Regions from separate parts of the Streptomyces sp. CA-250714 genome, predicted to be linked through region 2. Evidence: riboswitches for the same ligand, from Rfam matches in the RefSeq annotation. Region 2 holds a riboswitch; the other holds the start of a gene.

Region 1 (10,109 bases), 1.5 Mb from region 2:
CCTACGGCAAGGCCGTCCGTACGGTGAAGTCCTGCGTGGGCTCCACCTGGTGCCGCTACGGCGTCCAGGACTCGGTCGGCCTCGCCATCGAACTGGAGCTGCGCTACCGGGGACTGCGCGCCCCGCACAAGCTCAAGGCAGGCGTCTCCGGCTGCGCCCGCGAGTGCGCGGAGGCCCGCAGCAAGGACTTCGGCATCATCGCCACCGAGCAGGGCTGGAACCTCTACGTCGGCGGCAACGGCGGCTTCACCCCCCGGCACGCCGAACTCCTCGCCTCCGACCTGGACCACGAGACGCTGGTGCGCACCATCGACCGGTTCCTGATGTTCTACATCCGCACCGCCGACCGCCTCCAGCGCACCGCCGCCTGGCTGGAGAACCTGGAAGGCGGCCTCGACCACCTGCGGGCCGTCATCATGGACGACTCGCTCGGCATCTGCGCCGAACTCGACGCCGCCATGGAGCGCCATGTCGCCGACTACCACGACGAGTGGCGCGGCGTCCTGGAGGACCCCGAGAAGCTGGCCCGCTTCACCTCCTTCGTCAACGCCCCCGAGACCCCCGACCCGGCGATCTCCTTCGCCGTCGAGCGGGAGCAGCCGGTGCCGGTGCCGGGCCCGGTGTCGCTCGGCATGCCGCCGGTGCCCGCCGCCGAGGGGGCGCGCACCCGATGAGCACCCTTGCCCGTACGAGCCGAAAGGTGACCGCCGTGACGACCATGACCACCAGCACCTCCACCGACTGGTCCGCCGTCTGCCCCCTGGACGTCCTCCCCGTCGAGCAGGGCCGCGCGGCACTGCTGCCGGACGGCAGCGCCGTCGCCCTCTTCCGGCTGCACACCGGCGAGGTGTACGCGGTCGGGAATCTGGACCCGTTCAGCGGGGCACCCGTCATCTGCCACGGCATCGTCGGCGACCGGGACGGCGTCCCCGTCGTCACCGGGCCGCTGGGCAAGGAGACCTTCGAGCTGGCGACCGGCCGCTGCCTGGACGACGAGACCGCCCGGCTCCCCGTCCACGAGGTGCGGCTGACCGGCGGAGTGATCGAGGTCTCTGCCCCGCGAAACACGGTGGAAACGCTGGTCGGGGGACGATGAACAGCATGCAGCCCCCACCTGAGCACTGAGAGGAGACGCGGTGTCGGCACCTCAACCGTCGCGAAGCCGCACGGGATCCGTTCCCCCGCTGGCGGGGTTCACCGTCGCGGTCACGGCAGCGCGCCGGGCCGAGGAGCTGGGCGCGCTGCTGGAGCGCCGCGGCGCCGAGGTCGTCCACGCGCCCGCGCTGCGCATCGTCCCGCTCGCGGACGACGTGGAACTGCGCGACGCCACCAAGGAACTGGTGGCCCGCCCGCCCGACGTGGCCGTCGCCACTACCGGCATCGGCTTCCGCGGCTGGATGGAGGCCGCCGACGGCTGGGGCGAGGGCGAGGCCCTGCGCAGCGCCCTCGCCACCGGCGAACTGCTGGCCCGCGGCCCCAAGGCGTGCGGTGCCCTGCGCGCCGCCGGGCTGCGCGAGTCCTGGTCGCCCGCCTCGGAGTCCTCCACCGAGGTCCTCGAGCGGCTGCTGGCCCGCGACGACCTGGCCGGACTGCGGATCGCCGTCCAACTGCACGGTGAACCACTGCGGGACTTCATCGACGCGCTGCGCGGCGCAGGTGCCGAGGTCGTGCCGGTGCCCGTCTACCGGTGGACCGGCCCCGTCGACCCCGGCCCGCTCGACCGGCTCATCGACGGCGTACTGGGCGGCGGCGTGGACGCCCTCACCTTCACCAGCGCGCTGGCCGCCGCCGGGCTCTACGCCCGCGCCGAGGAGAACGGCGTCACCGGGGAACTGACCCAGGCGCTGCGCGGCCGCACCCAGGTCGCCTGCGTCGGGCCCGTCACCGCCGCGCCGCTGCTCGCCCGGGACATCCCCGCCTACTGGCCGGAGCGGTTCCGTGTCGGTGCCCTCGTCCGGCTGCTGTGCGAACGGCTGCCCGCCACCGCGCCGACCCTGCCCGCCGCGGGCCACACCCTGGAAGTACGGGGCTCCGCCGCACTCCTGGACGGCGAGCTGCGGCCGGTCAGCCCCGGCCCGATGGCCATCCTGCGCGCGCTGGCCCGCCACCCCGGTCAGGTGATGTCCTGCGCCGATCTGCTGCCCTATCTGCCCGGCGGCGGCACCGACGAACACGCCGTCGAAGCCGCTGTCGCCCGGCTGCGCACCTCGCTGGGGGTCTCCTCGGTCGTACAGACCGTGACCAAGCGGGGCTACCGCATCGCCCTCGACCCCACATCGGTCTGTGAGGCCGACGCATGACGGTGCTGCTCGTCGCGCACGGCACCCGGCACCTCACCGGCGCCCGCACCGTACGGGAGCTGGCCGACGGTGTCGCCGCCCGGCTGGGGCAGCCGGTCGCCGTTGCCTACGCGGACGTACGGGGGCCGACCGTCGCCGAGGCGTTGGAGCGGTTGCCGGGCCCCGTCAGCCTCGTCCCCGCCTTTCTCGCCTCCGGCTACCACGTGCGGGTCGACATCCCCGCGCAGGTCGCTGCCGCGGGGCGGGCCGCCGATGTGACCATCACCCCCGCGCTGGGGGCCGACGCCGCGTTGCTGCCCGCCCTCGTCGACCGGCTCGCCGAGGCCGGGGTACGGGAGGGGGACGCCGTGGTGCTGGCCGCCGCCGGGTCCTCCGACGCCGGTGCGCGTGCCGAGGCGCACGCCATGGCGCGGCGGCTCGGCCGGCTTTTGCGGGGGCCCGTGCCGGTGGCTTGGGCCGCGACCGCGGAGCCGGCTGTCGCGGACGAGGTTGCGCGGTTGCGCCGTGCGGGCGCTTCGCGGGTTGCCGTCGCCTCTTGGTTGTTGGCGCCCGGCCTGTTCGCCGACCGGCTCCACGCCGCCGGCGCCGATGTCGTGGCCTCGCCCCTCGGAGGGCACCCCGCCGTCGCCGCCGCGCTCGCCGCGAGGGTGCCCCTTCGTGTTGGCGCCGCCGTGGGGTGAGGGCCTCGCGGGTGGGTGGGGGCTGGTGGTTTGAGGGCTGCGGGTGGGTGGGGGTGGTGGTGGGTTGAGGGCCCCACCCCGGGGCCCCCTCCTGTGTTGGGGGCGCTGCCCCCAAACCCCCGGTCCTCGCCGGACGGGCGTTGGGGCGGCTCCGCCCCCCAACTGCCCCCCGCTACGGGGGCTCCGCCCCCCTAGGAGCCCCCCGACCCCAATCGACCCTCTGGACAATTCGTCCTCCGCCCTTGGCCCAGGACCATCCGCTGCGGGTGGCGCCCATATCTGGGGTGGTCGAGAGCGGCCATTGCTCCAACCCCAGATATGGGCGCCACCCGCAGACAAAGGGCAGCGACTCATGGGCGGGCGGTTCTTACGTCAGTGGCTTCTGCGATTGCGGAAGGGGGGTCCTAGGGGGGCGAAGCCCACCTAGCGGGGGGCCGTTGGGGGGCGGAGCCCCCCGACACGACCTGTCGGCGGCAGCCGAAAAACAAAGGGGGCGTGCCCCCACAAGCCAGCCGTCCCGGCGGCAGGCGGGGGGAGCCGCCACCACCCCCCACCCACCCCAGGCCACCACCACCCCCACCCACCCCGCACCGCCACCAACCCCACCCACCCACGCCACCCCCAACACCCACCCACCCGACCCACCACCCACACCCGCCCACGCCACCACCCACCCCAGACCACCAACCCCCCCACCCCGCCACCCCAACTCCCCACCTCTGCCCCACCCCTCCCACCCCGAGCCCTCACCGCCACCCCCCCACCCCCACAGCCACGACCCGCCCCCCTGTGCTCCCTCGAGCACAGGGGGCGTCCACATCGCGGACGTACCAATGGTGGGGCGGCGGGGCCTGTGGCATACTCCCTCGCAGGTCACGAGCGACAGCGACAAAGGCCCCGGCCCGCTGTCCGGCAACCCTCCGTCCGTGGCGGGGTGCCCCGGGTGATGACCAGGCCGTAGGACAGCAAGGTCTACGGCAAGCGCGGATCCCTCTCCGCCAGGGGTCCTGGTCTACGAGGGAGCCTTCTGTGAGCAAGCGAATGCGCTAGGGCCGACGGGCGGCACTTTTCAACGCGCCCCGGCCCTCCCACTGTTCCGCCGTAAGGCGACCAGCACACGGCATCGCCATGCCGTGATTCCCCTTGCCACGCACGCTCTTCACCTTGCCGGAGTACCGCTATGCCGTCCGCAATCGCTTTTGCCCCCTCTTGTACCCCCACGCGCAGCGACGCCCCCCTCCCCGTACTGGGCCGCGACGTCCAGGTGCCGCTCGGCACCGGGGGCGAAGCCCCCTACGCGGCGCTGGACTACGCGGCCAGCGCCCCCGCATTGCAGCGGGTCTGGGACGACGTGGCGGCGTACGCCCCGTACTACGGCAGCGTGCACCGCGGCGCCGGCCACCTCTCCCAGTTGTCGACGGAGCTGTTCGAGCAGAGCAGGCAGGCCGTCGCCGAGTTCCTCGGCTGCCGCGAGGGCGACCAGGTCGTCTTCACCCGCGCGACGACCGACTCCCTCAACCTGCTGGCGGCGGCACTTCCCCAGGGCACCAGGGTGTTCGTGTTCGAGACCGAGCACCACGCCTCCCTCCTCCCGTGGCGGACGCACGACGTGACGTATCTGGACGCGCCCCGCTCGCCCGAACAGGCCGTCGCCACGCTGGAGTCGGCGCTGCACGGGGCCCCCGTCGGGCCGAAGCTGGTCTGTGTGACGGGTGCCTCGAACGTCACCGGCGAGGTGTGGCCGGTGCGCGAGCTGGCCCGCGCCGCGCACCGGCACGGCGCGCGCCTGGTGCTGGACGCGGCGCAGCTCGCCCCGCACCGTCCCGTCAGCCTGACCGAACTGGAGGCGGACTGGGTGGCGTTCTCCGGGCACAAGCTGTACGCGCCGTTCGGCGCGGGTGTGCTGGCCGGCCGCGCCGACTGGCTGCGCGCCGCGGAGCCGTATCTGGCGGGCGGCGGCGCGAGCCGCCGGGTGACCCGCGGTGCGGACGGCGGCGTGGACGTGGAGTGGCACACCACCGCCGCCCGGCACGAGGCGGGCTCGCCCAACGTCATCGGCGCGTACGCCATCGCCTCCGCCTGCCGGGCACTGACCGAGGCGGGGTTCGACCGCCTCGTGGCCCGCGAGGAGGAGCTGCTGGCCCGGCTCCGCACCGGCCTGGCCGACGTCCCCGAGGTGCAGATCCTCTCCCTCTTCGGGGAGGACGCCGACCGGGTGGGCGTGGTCTCGTTCGTCGTAGACGGCTGGAACAGTTCGCACTTCGCGGCGGCGCTCTCCGCCGAGTACGGGATCGGTGTCCGCGACGGCCTCTTCTGCGCCCACCCGCTGCTGCGCGCCCTTCTCGGCCGGCAGGGCGACACTCCCGGCGAGTGCGGGGCACCCGAGGCCGCGCCCGGCGAACGGTCGCTGAACGCGATCCGCGTCAGCTTCGGCGCCGGGACGCCGGACGAGCACGTGGACCGGTTCGTCGCCGCCGTACGGGAGCTGGTGCGGGACGGGGCGCGCTTGAACTACCGTACGGAGGACGGCCGTTGCGTCTCGGAGGCACCCGGGCACGCCGGGAGCTGAGCTCAGTAGGCCACCGTGAACCGCACCCGGTGGTGCTTGGGCCGCTCCGCCTCGTCGATCAGAGCCACGGCGAAGTCCTCCATGGAGATTGCGGAGTGGCCCTCGCCGTCCAGCAGCAGTTCGTCGGCGCCGAGCCGGTAGCGGCCGGTGCGGCGGCCCGGCTCCAGCAGCGCGGGCGGGCTGGCGTACGCCCAGTCCAGGTGGGCCGGGGCGTGCCGCAGCACCAGCTCGTATTGGTCGTTGCACGCCTCGGCGATGGGGCGCCACTCCTCGGGTACGTAGCGCGGGTCGTCGCTGACCTGGACGCGGCCCTCGGTGCCGGGCACCGTCAGGCTGCCCGCGCCGCCGACGAGCAGCAGCCGTACGCCGGTGGTGCCGAGGCCGGCCAGCAGGCCGCGTGCTGCCAGCAGCAGGCCCTCCTCGTTGCCGGGCGCGGGGCGGGTTGCGCTGACGACCAGGTCCTGGCCGTCGCTGAGGGCCGCGACGTCACCGGCGTCGGCCGCGTCGCCCACCCGGTGTGCAGCTCCGGGGTGCAGCGCGGCGAAGCGGGCCGGGTCGCGGACGACGGCGGTGACCTGGTGGCCGCGCGAGAGGGCCTCGGTGACGATCCGGCTGCCGACGTTGCCCGCCGCGCCGAAGACGGTGATGCGCATGGTGCTCAACTCCTAGGTGAGAACGACTTGTCGATAAGTGGTTCGGGGGTGTGTGTGGTCAGTGCGCCGTGCCGCGCTCCGCGCGGATCCGCTCCAGCCCCCACACCGCGAGGGCGCCCGCGGCCAGTCCGGCCCCCAGCAGGCACACGCCGGGCCAGCCGACGCGTGCCCACACCACGGCCGTCAGTGCCGAGCCGGTGGCGCCGCCGATGAAGAAGCTGGTCATGAAGACCGAGTTGAGGCGGTTACGGGCCTCGGGGCGCAGCGCGTACAGCACCGTCTGGCTGCTGTTGAGCACGGCCTGCTGACCGATGTTCAGCGCGACGATGCCCAGGGACAGCCACAGCAGCGAGCGCTCACCGGCCAGAAGCAGCAGCCAGCCGCCGCCCAGCAGGACGATGCCGGACCCGGTCACGTACTGCGTGAAGCCGCGGTCGCCCAGCCGTCCGGCGAAGGTCATCGCCAGCACGCCGATGGCGCCGAGCAGTCCGAAGAGGCCGATCGCCCCCTCCGACCAGTTGTAGGGCGGCCGGGCCAACAGGAAGGTCAGCGCGGTGAGTTGCACGCTGTACGAGGCGAGGGAGAGGCCGCCCAGCACCGAACGGCTGCGCAGCAGCGGCTCTTCGCGCAGCAGTGAGAGGGAGGAGCGCAGCAGTGCGGGATACGACAGCCGGGCTGTGGACCGTGCCCGGGGCAGGTAGCGGTGCAGCGCCACGGCCATCACCGCGACGGGTATCGCGCTGACCCAGTACACGGTGCGCCACCCGCCCAGGCCGGCCAGCGCGCCGGAGACGGTACGGGCGAGCAGCCCGCCCAGCAGCACCCCGGACATCACGGTGGCCACGGTCCGCCCGCGTGCCTCGTCCGGCACGAGGGCCGCGGCGTAGCCGACGACGACCTGCGCGCCGACCGCCGTCAGCGCCACGGCCACGGTGCCCGCCAGCAGCAGCGGCCCGTTGGGCGCGGCGGCCGTCAGCGCGAGGAAGAGCGCGGTGGCCGCCAGCAGGCCGACCGCGAGGCGACGCCGGTCGAGCACGTCCCCGAGCGGGACGATCAGCAGCAGGCCGAGCGCGTAACCCGCCTGTGAGGCGGTCACCAGCAGGCCCGCGAGGGTGGTGCCGATGTGCAGGTCGCGGGTGATGAGGTCGAGCAGGGGCTGGGCGAAGTAGTTGCCCGCGCAGGAGAGCCCGGTGGCGACGGCCATCAGGAGCAGCAGCCTGCGGCTGGGCGCGGCGGCCCCGGCTGCGGGGTCGGCCTCGGCGGGCCTCGTGGGCCGGGCGTCGGCGGCGGTTTCGGTCATGCGTTCAGACTGCGGTCGCCGGTATCGATGAGTCCAACACATCCTTGTCATGCGAGCGATCGTGGACTGCGATCGATCCGTCTAGGGTGGGCGCATGGAACTCCAGCAGCTGCGCTATGTCGTCGCCGTCGCCGAGACCGGCGGCTTCACCCGTGCCGCCGAGCGCTGCCATGTCGTCCAGTCCGCGCTCAGCCACCAGATCGCCAAGCTGGAGAAGGAGTTGGGCGCCCGGCTGTTCGACCGTACGAGCCGCCGGGTGGCGCTCACCCCCGCCGGTGAGGCGTTCCTTCCCGCCGCCCGGCAGTCCCTGGAGGCCGCGGAGCGTGCCGCCGCCGAGGTCGCGGCAGCCACCGGCGAGATCCGCGGCACCCTCGCCCTCGGCGCGATCAGCACCATCGCCTCCGTCGACCTGCCGCGGCTGCTCCGTGACTTCCACACCCGCTATCCGCAGGTGCGGATCAGCCTCACCTCCAGCCGCAGCGAGATGCTGGTCGAGGAAGTCCGCCGCGGCACGCTCGACCTGGCGTTCCTCGGCGTCACCCCGGCCTTCCGCACCAAGGGCGTCCGGTCCCGCACCCTGGTGCGGGACCGCCATGTCGTCATGGTCGCCCCCGACCACCCCCTCGCCGACGAGGGCGCCGACGGGCCGCTGGAGCTGGCGCGGCTGGCCGAGGAGACCTTCGTCGACTTCGCCGCGGGCAGCCACGCCCGGGCCCAGACGGAAGAGATCTTCGCCGCCGCCGGGCTGCACCGCGACGTCGCCTTCGAGGTCTCCCACTGGGAGTTCCTCGCGGGCCTCGTCCGCAACGGCATGGGCATCGCCCTCCTCCCCTCCGCCTTCGTCTCCCAACTCTCGGGCGTCCGCGTCCTCCCCGTACACGAAGGCCCCCAACGCGATGAACGCCTGGTCTGGAGCACCACCCGCCTCACCCCCGCGGGCACCGCGTTCCTGCGGGAGCTGGGGGTGGGGGAGGGGGAGGGGGAGCTGGCGGACTGAGGGCTCACAGCGGCGTCATGAAGGGGAGCTCGACGAGCTCTTCGCGTAGTGCACGCCTGCGGTGCTCCGCGTGATGTCGGCGAGTGAACGTCCGGGGTTGATGCTGCGGACCATGTCCTCCGTCAGCGGGCGGTGGCTGGGCGGGACCCCGGGCGCGGTGCCGGGCTGGCTGCTCGCCGAGCGGGCCGCGGGTGGCTAGAGCACCGGCGGGCGGCCGAGGCGGGTCATGCGCCAGACCGTGGCCCAGCGCATCGGCCGCCGTGGTGGACACGATGTGCGCACGCCCTCGGCGAACCCTCCGAACCAGGCGCGGAGCCCGCCCCAGGAGCGGGTTCGGGCAAGGGTGAGGAGGGTCCAGGCGCCGAGGTAGGCGGGGACGAGCGGCGCTGGCAGGTGGCGTTTGGCCAGCCACACCCGGTTCCGGGCGACCATGCGGTGGAAGACCGCGTGCCGGGTCGGCGAGGTCCACGGGTGCTGGAGCACCAGGGCGGGCTCGTAGAGCACCTTCCACCCCGCGTCCAGGGCCCGCCAGGCAAGGTCGGTCTCCTCATGGGCGTAGAAGAAGGCATCCGGCCAGCCGCCGGTCTGCTTCAGCATCCGGGCCGAGAGGGCGTGGCCACCGCCGAGGAAGGTGGTGACCAGGCCGCCGCGCATCGGGTCACCGGCCCGCAGCCGCGGCACATGGCGCCGTTGGGTACGGCCGCGCTCATCGCAGATACGGAAGCTGACGATGCCCAGCCGCTCGTCCCGCTCGTACAGGGCTGCCAGGCGGGTGAAGACATCGCGGCTGATCAGCAGACCGTCGTCGTCCAGATCCACCACCACATCGACGTCCTCGAACTCGGCCAGGCAGGCAAGGGCCGCGTTCCGGCCGCCGGCCACGCCCAGGTTCTCCGGCAGTTCGAGGCCGGTCACCCCGTCCGGGAGCGAAGGCAGTGGCGCCCCGTTCCCGACCACCACCACCCGCTGCGCGGGCGTCTCCTGCGTGGCGACCGACTCCAGCAGCTCCCTCAGTTCGGCTGGCCGGTTGCCCATCGTCAGGATGGCGACGCCGATGCGCGGACTACTCACAGATGAACGCTCCGTTCCTCGGGACTGCCGCAGATGCTAACGATCCGGGCAGCGGGGCCGACCGCAAGAGAGGTCTTCATGCCCCCACTACGTATCGGCGATTACCTCAGTTCACCCAGCGCCGGAATGCCCGCCGACACCCCGTATGCCGACTTGAGCGACGCGGAGTTGGCTGACTTCCTGGCCGCACCCAGGGCAGCATGCGCCGTCCCGAGCTCCCGGTGTCGTACGCGGGACTTGCGTTGGAGCGCACTCGAAGTGGTGGTATCCGCCAGGGCGTTCGGAACGTCGGCGTTTGTCCGGGGCCGGCGTTCCGGTCCGGCCCCTATTGCTGTCCTGGAGGACTCATGAGCGACTCACCCGTCACGCTGATCACGGGGGGCTCGGCCGGTATTGGGGCTGCGGTGGCGCGGCGGTTGTTGGGGGTCGGGCATCGGGTGGCCGTCACCGGTCGGGATGAGCGGCGGCTGGGGCGGTTCGCGGCGGAGGTCGGGGAGGCGGAAGCGTTGCTGACGGTGGCCGGTGACGCGGGGGACCAC
Region 2 (10,109 bases):
GGAGTCGACGTTGTCCATGGAGCCGTAGCGGTCGGCGGCGTAGTTGCAGGCCGCGACGATGTTGGCCACCGGGTCGGTCAGCTCATCCGGGGTGCCCTCGACGTGGTAGGCGTCGAAGGTCGGCTGGATCACCTGGAGCAGGCCCTTGGAGGGCGTGCCCTTCTTGGCGTTGATGTCCCAGTCGTTGACCGCGTTGGGGTCACCGGCCGACTCACGGATGATGTTCCGCTTGATGCCCTCATACGAGCCGGGGATGTCGTGCTTGGCCATGATCGCGCGGGCCTCACGGATCCAGCCGTCCAGATTGTCCGCGTACTTCTGGCCACCGGCCTCGTCCTCGGCCTTGGCGGCCTGAGCCTTCTGAGCGTGCGCGGCCTGCGCGCTGACGTGCTGCGCGGTGGAGGCGGCGCTCTCGATGGCGGCGGGCTTGGCCGTCGGCTTGGCCGGGGCCTCGGCGTGGGCGGTGCCGGCCAGCGTGGTGGCGGCGATACCGGCGGTGCCGAGGACGGTCAGGGCGGTGGTGGTCAGGCGGCGGGTGGGCTTGAGGGTACGCAGGGCGTTACGCATGCGAGCGGAGAGCCTTTCGTGGGGGGACGTTCCGGCCACGCGCCCCCGGGGGCTGTGCCCCGGTCTCGTCGCGACCTGGCACCCACCCTGGAAACCGGCTCCCCGGCCCCGCAAATATGTGACGTACGATCCAGAATCGTCGCAAACCCCCGACGGGCCCGATCACTCCCCGCCCCGCTCAGGGTCAGGGCAATTTGGACATACGAAGCCGCCTCGTATGTGATCTGGACCCTATGGGCGCCCTCACAATCCACTCCCCTCCATCTCACCCAGGGTGATGGCGTTCTTCGCCCGGGTGAGGGACTCCTCGGAGGCACCCTGGCCCGGGTTCTCGGTGGCGAGGGCCTGGTTGAGGGTGACGTAGGGCCGCATGCGCTCCTCGTAGCGGGGCAGCGCTGTGGCGGGGTCGGCGGAGGTGCCCAGCTCCTCGGCGAGGACGTACGCACCCACCAGGGCCAGGCTGGTGCCCTGACCGGACAGCGGCGAAGGGCAGTAGCCCGCGTCGCCGACCAGCGCGACCCGGCCCCGCGTCCAGCTGTCCATATGGACCTGCGCCATGGCGGCGAAGTAGAAGTCGGGCGCGCTCCGCATGGCCACCAGCAGCTTGGGGGTGTCACCGCCGAGGGACGCCATGTTCTCGGCGAGAAGCTTCTTCTGCTGCTCGATGTCGCGGTGGTCGTAGTCGAGCGACTGCGACATAAAACCCAGCGTGGCCCGGAGCTGGGTGTTGTCGCGTACCGGATAGAGGCAGTAGCTCGCGCTCTCGCTCTGCACCCACAGTTGCCAGTTGTCGAGGCCCAGGAAGTTGTCCGTGCTGAAGACGCCCAGGTGGGAGCCGAGGTGGCGGAGGTGGTCGGAATCGGGGCCGAAAGCCAGCCGGCGCACTGCGGAGTGCAGCCCGTCGGCTCCCACCACGTAGTCGAACGTGCGACGGGCGCCGCTCGCGAGGGTGACATGGACGCCGTCGTCCCCCTGGTCGAGCGCCGAGATCGAGTCACCGAACAGGAACTCGGCCTCCCGCCCCGCCCGGACCCGGCGGTGCAGCAGCTCCGTCAGATCCTCCCGCAGCAGTTCGATGTCGTCGCTGTCCAGGCGGCCGCTGCTGTACGTCATCTCGGTGGAGCGCCACAGTTCGTTGCCTTCGCCGTCGTGCATCGACATGCCGCGCATCCGGGTCCTGGCCTGGCGTGCTTCGTCGAGGAGGTCCATCCGGTCGAGGACGTCGAGGGCGACGCCGCGTACGTCGATGGCCTGCCCGCCGGGCCGTACGGCAGGGGCCCGCTCCACGACGGTCGGCACGCAGCCCCGTCGGCGGAGCCAGTGGGCGAGAGCGAGCCCGGCAACGCTCGCGCCGGAGATGAGGACGGTCTGCATGGGGTCTCCCTTGTTCCGGCGCGTTCGCGCCTCGTACTCACACCTCGTACGTCGTACGCGGCGCCGAGCCGTGCCCTGTGCACGTACGACTGAATGTACGGCGTACACAGACCGCCGCCAACTGGCCTTTTCTCGCACCTGATCTAGTACAGAAGTAACCACCGCGCCCCTTCGCGCTGCTAGCCTCTGTGCTAGTACAGACACCAGGAGGGAACTGCTGTGGCGCACTTCACACCGCCGTACGCGCGCATCGCGGCCGAGCTGCGGCGGCGTATCGCCGACGGCGAGCTCGCCCCCGGTGACCGGGTGCCCTCCACGCGGCAGCTCGCCCGTGAGTGGAACGTCGCGCTGGCGACCGCGACCAGGGCGCTGACCACCCTGCGCCAGGACGGATTGGTCGAGGCCCGGCCGCGCGTGGGCACCGTGGTCGCGCACCGACGCCGCCGTACGACATCTGCCGCGGGCCCGCCCGCCGACCGGGAGTTGACCCGGGAGCGCGTCGTCCGCGTCGCCATCGGGATCGCCGACGCCGAGGGGCTGGCCGCGCTGTCCATGCGGAGCGTCGCGGCGCGGCTGGGCGCGGCGACGATGGCGGCCTACCGCTATGTGCACAGCAAGGACGAACTGGTGCTGCTGATGGCGGACACCGTCCTGGGCGAACTGCGACTCCCACCGGCTGACGCACCTGACGCCCCCGCAGACTGGCGGGCCCGGCTGGAACTTGGCGCCCGCTCCCTGTGGCAACTGCACCGAGCACACCCCTGGCTGGCCCAGATCGGTCCGCTCACCCGTCCACTGCTGCTGCCCAATCTGCTGACGTACTCGGAGTGGATGCTCCGCGCACTGGACGACCGCGGCGTCCCGCCGACAACCGCGCTCAACCTCAACGTGCTGCTCTACAGCCATATCCAGGGCCTGGCCATCCAGTGGGAGCGTGAGTCCGCGGCCGAGAGCAGCACCGGTCTCACGGAGGACGCCTGGATGGCACAGCAGCAGGAGACTCTCGCGGCGCTCACCGCCTCCGGTGCCTACCCGACCTTCACCCGTCTGGTCGAGGCACTCGGCGAGGACGGCTATGACCTCCGCCTGGACGAACTGTTCGAGATGGGCCTCGCCTCCGTACTCGACAGCGTGGCGCGCGCAGCATGACCTCCGCCGCGCTGACGGACAACGCACGCTCGCGGCGGTGTCCCAGAAACCGGGCTGCCTCCCAGAAACTGAGCTACCGGCCGGACGGCCCGATGACCGAAGCTGTCCTGGGACCCCCGACGGAAGGACCCCGCCATGACCGCACACGGCCACGGCAAAGGCCAAAGCCACACGATCACCATCGAGGAAGGCACCGAGCGCGTGCGAGTGGTCACGCGTGACGGCCGCGTGCTGGCGGACAGCCGCCGGCCCGTACTGCTGAGCGAGACCGGCTATCCGGTGCGGTACTACCTGCCACCCGAAGACGTACGCACCGACCTGCTCACGCTCTCCGACACCCGTACCCGCTGCCCCTTCAAGGGCACCGCGAGCTACTGGTCGCTGGCCGACGGGACGGCCCAGGACATCGCCTGGTCCTATCCCGAGCCCTTCGATCAAGTGTCCGAGATCAAGGGGCACTTCTGCTTCGCGGACGTCGAGGTCGGCTGAAGCACCCACCGTCCACGGGAACGGCGAAGGGCGGGCACCCCGCAGGGGTACCCGCCCTCGTGCTGCCTCAGCAGGCGGCGGAGCCGTGCGAACGGCTCGGACTCATCAGAAGTCCATGCCGCCCATGCCACCGCCGGCAGCCGCGTCGGCGCCCGCGGCGGCCTTCTCCGGCTTGTCGGCGATGACGGCCTCGGTGGTGAGGAAGAGCGCCGCGATGGAGGCGGCGTTCTGCAGCGCGGAGCGCGTCACCTTGGCCGGGTCGAGGATGCCCTCGGCGATCATGTCGACGTACTCGCCGGTGGCCGCGTTCAGGCCGTGGCCCGGTGTCAGGTTGCGCACCTTCTCCACGATGACGCCGCCCTCGAGACCGGCGTTGACCGCGATCTGCTTGAGCGGGGCCTCCAGGGCCAGCTTGACGGCGGCGGCACCGGTGGCCTCGTCGCCCTCCAGCTCCAGCTTCTCGAAGACCGAGGAGGCCTGCAGCAGGGCCACGCCACCGCCGGCGACGATGCCCTCCTCGACGGCCGCCTTCGCGTTGCGGACGGCGTCCTCGATGCGGTGCTTGCGCTCCTTGAGCTCGACCTCGGTGGCGGCACCGGCCTTGATGACGGCCACGCCGCCGGCCAGCTTCGCCAGCCGCTCCTGGAGCTTCTCGCGGTCGTAGTCCGAGTCGCTGTTCTCGATCTCGGCGCGGATCTGGTTGACCCGGCCCGCGACCTGCTCGCTGTCGCCCGCACCGTCGACGATGGTGGTCTCGTCCTTGGTGATCTGGACCTTGCGCGCCCGGCCCAGCAGGTCGAGGGTGGCGTTCTCCAGCTTGAGGCCGACCTCCTCGGAGATGACCTGGCCGCCGGTGAGGATGGCGATGTCGCCGAGCATGGCCTTACGGCGGTCACCGAAGCCCGGAGCCTTGACGGCGACGGACTTGAAGGTGCCACGGATCTTGTTGACGACCAGCGTGGACAGCGCCTCGCCCTCGACGTCCTCCGCGATGATCAGCAGCGGCTTGCCCGACTGCATGACCTTCTCCAGCAGCGGAAGGAGGTCCTTCACGTTGCTGATCTTGGAGTTGACGATGAGGATGTACGGGTCCTCGAGCTCCGCCTCCATACGCTCCATGTCGGTGGCGAAGTAGGCGGAGATGTAGCCCTTGTCGAAGCGCATGCCCTCGGTGAGCTCGAGCTCGAGCCCGAAGGTCTGCGACTCCTCGACGGTGATGACGCCTTCCTTGCCGACCTTGTCCATGGCCTCGGCGATCAGCTCGCCGATCTGGGTGTCGGCAGCGGAGATGGAGGCGGTCGAAGCGATCTGCTCCTTGGTCTCCACGTCCTTCGCCTGCTCCAGCAGAGCGGCGGAGACGGCCTCGGTGGCCTGCTCGATACCGCGCTTGAGCGCCATCGGGTTGGCACCCGCGGCAACGTTGCGCAGACCCTCGCGTACGAGAGCCTGGGCCAGCACGGTGGCGGTCGTCGTGCCGTCACCGGCGACGTCGTCCGTCTTCTTGGCGACCTCCTTGACCAGCTCGGCGCCGATCTTCTCGTAGGAGTCCTCGAGCTCGATCTCCTTGGCGATGGAGACACCGTCGTTGGTGATCGTGGGGGCGCCCCACTTCTTCTCCAGAACGACGTTGCGGCCCTTCGGGCCGAGCGTGACCTTGACGGCGTCGGCAAGCTGGTTCATGCCACGCTCAAGACCGCGCCGCGCCTCCTCGTCAAAGGCGATGATCTTGGCCATGTGGGTTGGTCCTCCCTGGATTCCCCCATGCGCCGAGCGCAAGGGGAGGGTTGGATTTCTCCGGACCGCGTGGCGCCCGCGACGGACGGCCTGCGACCCGGCGGTTCCTTCCCCACCCGGCCCACGGCCTCACCGACCCGGTCCTTCTTTGTCACTCTCACTCGCAGAGTGCTAACCCAATGATTAGCACTCGGGCATAGAGAGTGCAAGCTATGCCGAAGGCGTCTGGTTGAGGGGTGGTGGTCGGTGGGGGCACCTCCCGGCCGGAGGCTGGGGGAGGGTGGGCGCAAGCTATGCCGAGGGCTCTCCGGGGAGGGGCTGCCCCTGTCGGATGGTCGCGGGCTGCGGGTGGGTCGTGGTCGCTCACGCACGCAGTTCCCCGCACCCCTCGGGGCATCAAGAAGGGGCCGCACCCTCGGGTGCGGCCCCTTCTCTGCTGTGTCTACAAACTCTGCGCAGTCCGGCGACACTCAGCCGGTCACGCGGACCATGTCCGCCTGCGGCCCCTTCTGACCCTGCGAGATCTCGAACTCGACCCGCTGCCCTTCGTCCAGGGTGCGGTAACCGTCCATCTGGATCGCGCTGTAGTGGACGAACACGTCCGCACCACCGTCGACCGCGATGAAGCCGTACCCCTTCTCCGCGTTGAACCACTTGACGGTGCCCTGAGCCATTCCTAACTCCCCTATTACTGGCCCTTGCACGGGTCCGCACTTCGCGAACCCGGGTCAGACCTCACCCCCACGAGCAAGCGGGGGCGTGCGCCGGAACGCGTCGACCGCCGCTGAATGTATCTGTACGGACGCCCTGTGCAACAGGTCAATCGGACGAGAATTCTGGGCACGGCTGATCGGAAATAAGCCTCAACTGCCGTCGGAGCAGGGCAAGTCGGGCCAGACATACGGGGCCTTCCGCGACAATTGCCGTCCGGTTTTCGACCGCAACTTGTCCCGTTGTTATCGCGGTGTTGATCCGCCCCTGGCGCGTTCCCATATACGTCCGGAAACCGCCGGGAGAGGGAACTGCCGTCACTCTACCGCCTCTCAAGCCACCTCTCGTCACATGGAATCGCCCCCTCCGTTTTCTTCGGAAGGGGCGATCACGCAGACGAAGCGCTGGTGGGCGGGTCAGCCGCCGGCCACCGCCGGGATGATGGAGATGCCCGCGCCGTCCGGGGTCGGCGTCTCCAGGCCCTGCTCGAAACGGACGTCGTCGTCGTTGACGTAGACGTTGACGAAGCGGCGGAGCTTGCCCGCGTCGTCCAGGACGCGGGCGCTGATGCCGGTGTGGTTCTTCTCCAGGTCCGCCAGCACCTCGGCGAGGGTGCCGCCCTCGGCGGTGACCTCGGCCTGACCGCCCGTGTAGGTACGGAGGATGGTCGGGATCCGGACGTTGACGCTCATGTCGATCTTCCTAACGTAAGAGGGAAAGCACCCCAGGGCCCCGCTCCGGCATTCCCACCCGTTAAACACCGGGGGGCGGATTTCAGCCGTCCGAGGCCGCTCCGGCAACCTGCGGCGCCTCCGGCACCCCAGGAGGCCCGGGGCGCCTCGGGTCAGGCCAGGCCGGCCTCGCGGAAGGCGGGCAGGTTGGGGCGGATCACGGCGGTGGGCCGCGCCGTGGGGGCCACGGCGTCGAGGGTCTTGAGGCCGTCACCCGTGTTCAGGACAACAGTCGTCAGGCTCGGGTCGATGGCGCCGGACTCGATCAGCTTGCGAGTCACGCCCAGCGTGACGCCGCCGGCCGTCTCCGCGAACACCCCCTCGGTCCGCGCGAGCAGCTTCATCGCGTCCACGATCTCGGCGTCGTTCACATCCTCGACGGCTCCACCGGTGCGCCGGCAGATGTCGATGACGTACGGCCCGTCCGCCGGGTCGCCGATGGCGAGGGACTTGGCGATCGTGTCGGGCTGCTTGACCGGGCGGACGGCATTGGTGCCCTCCTTGTACGCGCGGGAGACCGGCGAACACCCCTCGGCCTGCGCGGCGTAGATCCGGAACGGCTTGTCCTCGACCAGCCCGAGCTGGATCAGCTCCCGCAGCCCCTTGTCGATCTTCACCAGCTGGCAGCCGGAGGCGACGGGGATGACGAGCTGGTCGGGCAGCCGCCAGCCGAGCTGCTCGCAGATCTCGTACGCCAGCGACTTCGAGCCCTCGGCGTAGAACGGCCGCAGGTTGACGTTGGTGAAGCCCCAGCCCTCGCCCAGCGGGTCGCCGATGAGCTCGGAGCAGAAGCGGTTCACGTCGTCGTAGGTGCCGTCGATCGCGACGAGGTCGCCGCCGTAGATCGCGGCCATCACCACCTTGGACTGCTCCAGACCGTCCGGGATGAACACGCACGAGCGGAGCCCGGCCCGGGAGGCCGCGGCGCCCACCGCACCGGCCAGATTGCCGGTCGAGGAGCAGGAGAGGGTGGTGAACCCGAAGGCGCGGGCTGCCTCCAGGGCGATGGCGACCGGGCGGTCCTTGAAGGAGTGGGTGGGGTTGCCGGAGTCGTCCTTGACGTACAGACCGCCGGTCACCCCCAGCTCGGCGGCCAGCCGGTCGGCCTTCACCAGCTGGGTGAAGCCCGGGTTCAGATTCGGCTTCTCGGCGACGTCGGCCGGCACCGGCAGCAGCGGCGCGTAACGCCACATCGAGGCGGGTCCGGCCTCGATGCGCTTCCGCAGGCCCTCCGGGTCACCGGTGGGCAGCTCGTAGGCGACTTCCAGCGGGCCGAAACACTCCAGACAGACGAAACTGGGCCCCAGCTCGGTGCGGGTGCCGCACTCGCGACAGGAGAGGGCCACAGCGGCGCCCAAGTCGTGGGGGGAGCCGGAGGTACCGGCGGCGTCGGCGGAAGAGGTGGTGCTGTTCGCTGCAACTGTCTGCACAGCCATGGAGGCGAGGCCCTTTCTCCTCATCTTCCCCGTGGCGTATCTCGTCACGGGCCGGAATTGGCACCGTCCCCACGAGGCGGTCTCGCCTGGAGGGTCCGCGTACGCGCGGATCGCGGGATGGTTGCCGGGGCTTCAACGGGCCGTTCCCTCTGCCCCTCTGGATGAGCTGCACTATGGCGCCGGGCGGCCAGGGGCCACTCGGGCGTTTGTCGCGGCGACCCCGAGATGCGGAGGTCACCTGCGTTGTTCAAGACTGTAACCGACGGCGGTCACGCTTGAGAGGGACGTCCGAACCGCGAGATGGATCACCCGTCGCTCACCTCCACCGGGCCTGGGACCCGGCCCGGGGCCGGGACACCGCAGCACCGTTGTACCTCAGCCCGGCCACCGGGACCCGACTACAGGAAGGCGCGCACGTGCTCGATGAAGTGGGCCAATGGCTGCGGCGCCGCTCCTGGCGGGTCGCCGACCGGCCACTGGAGGCGCTGCTGGCGACCAAGCGCCGCACCGGCGCCACCGTCAGCGTGGTGCTGCCCGCGCTCAACGAGGAGGCCACCGTCGGCGAGATCGTCTCGGTGATCCGCCGCGAGCTGGCCGCGCCCCGGCTCGGCAGCGGGACTCCGCTGGTGGACGAGCTGATCGTGATGAACTCGGGCTCCACCGACCGCACCGCCGAGGTCGCGGCGGCCGCCGGGGCCAAGGTGATCCACCGGGACGAGGTGCTGCCCAGGCTGCCGACCCGTCCTGGCAAGGGCGAGGTGCTGTGGCGCTCCCTGCTGGCGACCAGGGGTGACATCGTCTGCTTCGTCGACGCCGACCTGCGGGAGTTCTCGCCCGACTTCGTCACCGGCATCGTCGGGCCGCTGCTGACGGAGCCGGACGTGCAGCTGGTCAAGGCGATGTACGACCGCCCGCTGCGGGACAGCCCGGCGGGCGGCGGCCGGGTGACCGAGCTGGTGGCGCGGCCGCTGCTCAATCTGCACTGGCCCCGGCTGGCCGGACTGGTCCAGCCGCTGGGCGGCGAGTACGCGGCACGCCGCTCGCTGCTGGAGCGGCTGCCCTTCCCGGTCGGCTACGGGGTGGAACTGGCGCTGCTGATCGACGCGCTGGAGCTGGTGGGGCTGGATGCGCTGGCCCAGGTCGACGTGGGCGTACGGCTGCACCGCAACCAGGACGGGCAGGCCCTCGGCCGGATGGCCACCGCCATCTACGCGGCGGCCGAGCGCCGGATCGGCCGGGGCGGCCCGACGGTGGTGCACGGTGCGCGGAGCGTGTTCGAGGGCCGGTCCGGCGGGACGGCGCTGACCCAGTTCGAGCGGGACGAGGCGGGCTGTTTCGTCCCCCGCGGCCATCAGGTGGACGCGGAGGAGCGTCCTCCGATGTGCACGGTGCCCGAGTACGGGCAGCGGGTGGCGGCGTGAGGGGCTGACCCGGCTGTCCGTCTTCACCGACGACGCGTACGTTTGAGCGGTTTCGGTGGGGGCTAGGCTCGCCGCATGGTCGCTGGAGCAGCAACATCACAGGCGTCGTCGGCACAGGTGCTCGTCGCGTCAAACCGCGGGCCGGTGTCCTACACGCTGGGCGACGACGGCACGCTCACCGCCAGGCGCGGCGGCGGCGGGCTGGTCTCCGGGCTGTCGGCCATCGGCCCCGAGGCCGGCGCGGTGTGGGTGTGCGCGGCGCTCGGCGAGGGCGACCGGGCGGCGGCCCGGCGCGCTGGGGGTCACCTGGACAGTGGGGACACCGGCGGGCAGACCGTACGGATGCTCGACATCCCGGCCGACACCTTCGAGGCGGCCTACCACGGCGTCGCCAACTCCGTGCTGTGGTTCACCCACCACATGCTGTACCAGACGCCGCTGGAGCCCGCCTTCGACCAGGACTTCAGCCGGGAGTGGGCACAGTACGAGGCGTACAA

What was found. Region 2 has a riboswitch for S-adenosylmethionine ahead of thrC (threonine synthase). Riboswitches for the same ligand answer to the same signal wherever they lie in the genome.
Region 1: it holds a riboswitch for S-adenosylmethionine, as region 2 does, so the genes downstream of both, ACQEU8_RS27765 (aminotransferase class V-fold PLP-dependent enzyme) here and thrC (threonine synthase) in region 2, are expected to answer to the same signal.

What each region holds. Positions count from the first base shown of each region.
Region 1 covers NZ_JBNJMI010000002.1:1,967,548-1,977,656, reverse strand. Annotated here, with positions in the region: gene nirB (nitrite reductase large subunit NirB) at 1-674, shown strand, start outside; gene nirD (nitrite reductase small subunit NirD) at 719-1,096, shown strand; gene ACQEU8_RS27775 (uroporphyrinogen-III synthase) at 1,137-2,300, shown strand; gene ACQEU8_RS27770 (sirohydrochlorin chelatase) at 2,297-2,980, shown strand; SAM riboswitch class IV at 3,852-3,970, shown strand; gene ACQEU8_RS27765 (aminotransferase class V-fold PLP-dependent enzyme) at 4,161-5,549, shown strand; gene ACQEU8_RS27760 (NAD(P)-dependent oxidoreductase) at 5,552-6,202, opposite strand; gene ACQEU8_RS27755 (MFS transporter) at 6,261-7,502, opposite strand; gene ACQEU8_RS27750 (LysR family transcriptional regulator) at 7,597-8,499, shown strand; gene ACQEU8_RS27745 (glycosyltransferase family 2 protein) at 8,695-9,570, opposite strand; partial or broken gene ACQEU8_RS27740 (SDR family oxidoreductase) at 9,918-10,109, shown strand, end outside.
Region 2 covers NZ_JBNJMI010000002.1:3,469,089-3,479,197, forward strand. Annotated here, with positions in the region: gene ACQEU8_RS34365 (transglycosylase SLT domain-containing protein) at 1-567, opposite strand, end outside; gene ACQEU8_RS34370 (FAD-dependent monooxygenase) at 811-1,941, opposite strand; gene ACQEU8_RS34375 (GntR family transcriptional regulator) at 2,161-3,090, shown strand; gene ACQEU8_RS34380 (DUF427 domain-containing protein) at 3,226-3,579, shown strand; gene groL (chaperonin GroEL) at 3,685-5,313, opposite strand; gene ACQEU8_RS34390 (cold-shock protein) at 5,784-5,987, opposite strand; gene ACQEU8_RS34395 (MoaD/ThiS family protein) at 6,441-6,716, opposite strand; gene thrC (threonine synthase) at 6,869-8,191, opposite strand; SAM riboswitch class I at 8,209-8,359, opposite strand; gene ACQEU8_RS34405 (glucosyl-3-phosphoglycerate synthase) at 8,608-9,612, shown strand; gene ACQEU8_RS34410 (alpha,alpha-trehalose-phosphate synthase (UDP-forming)) at 9,688-10,109, shown strand, end outside.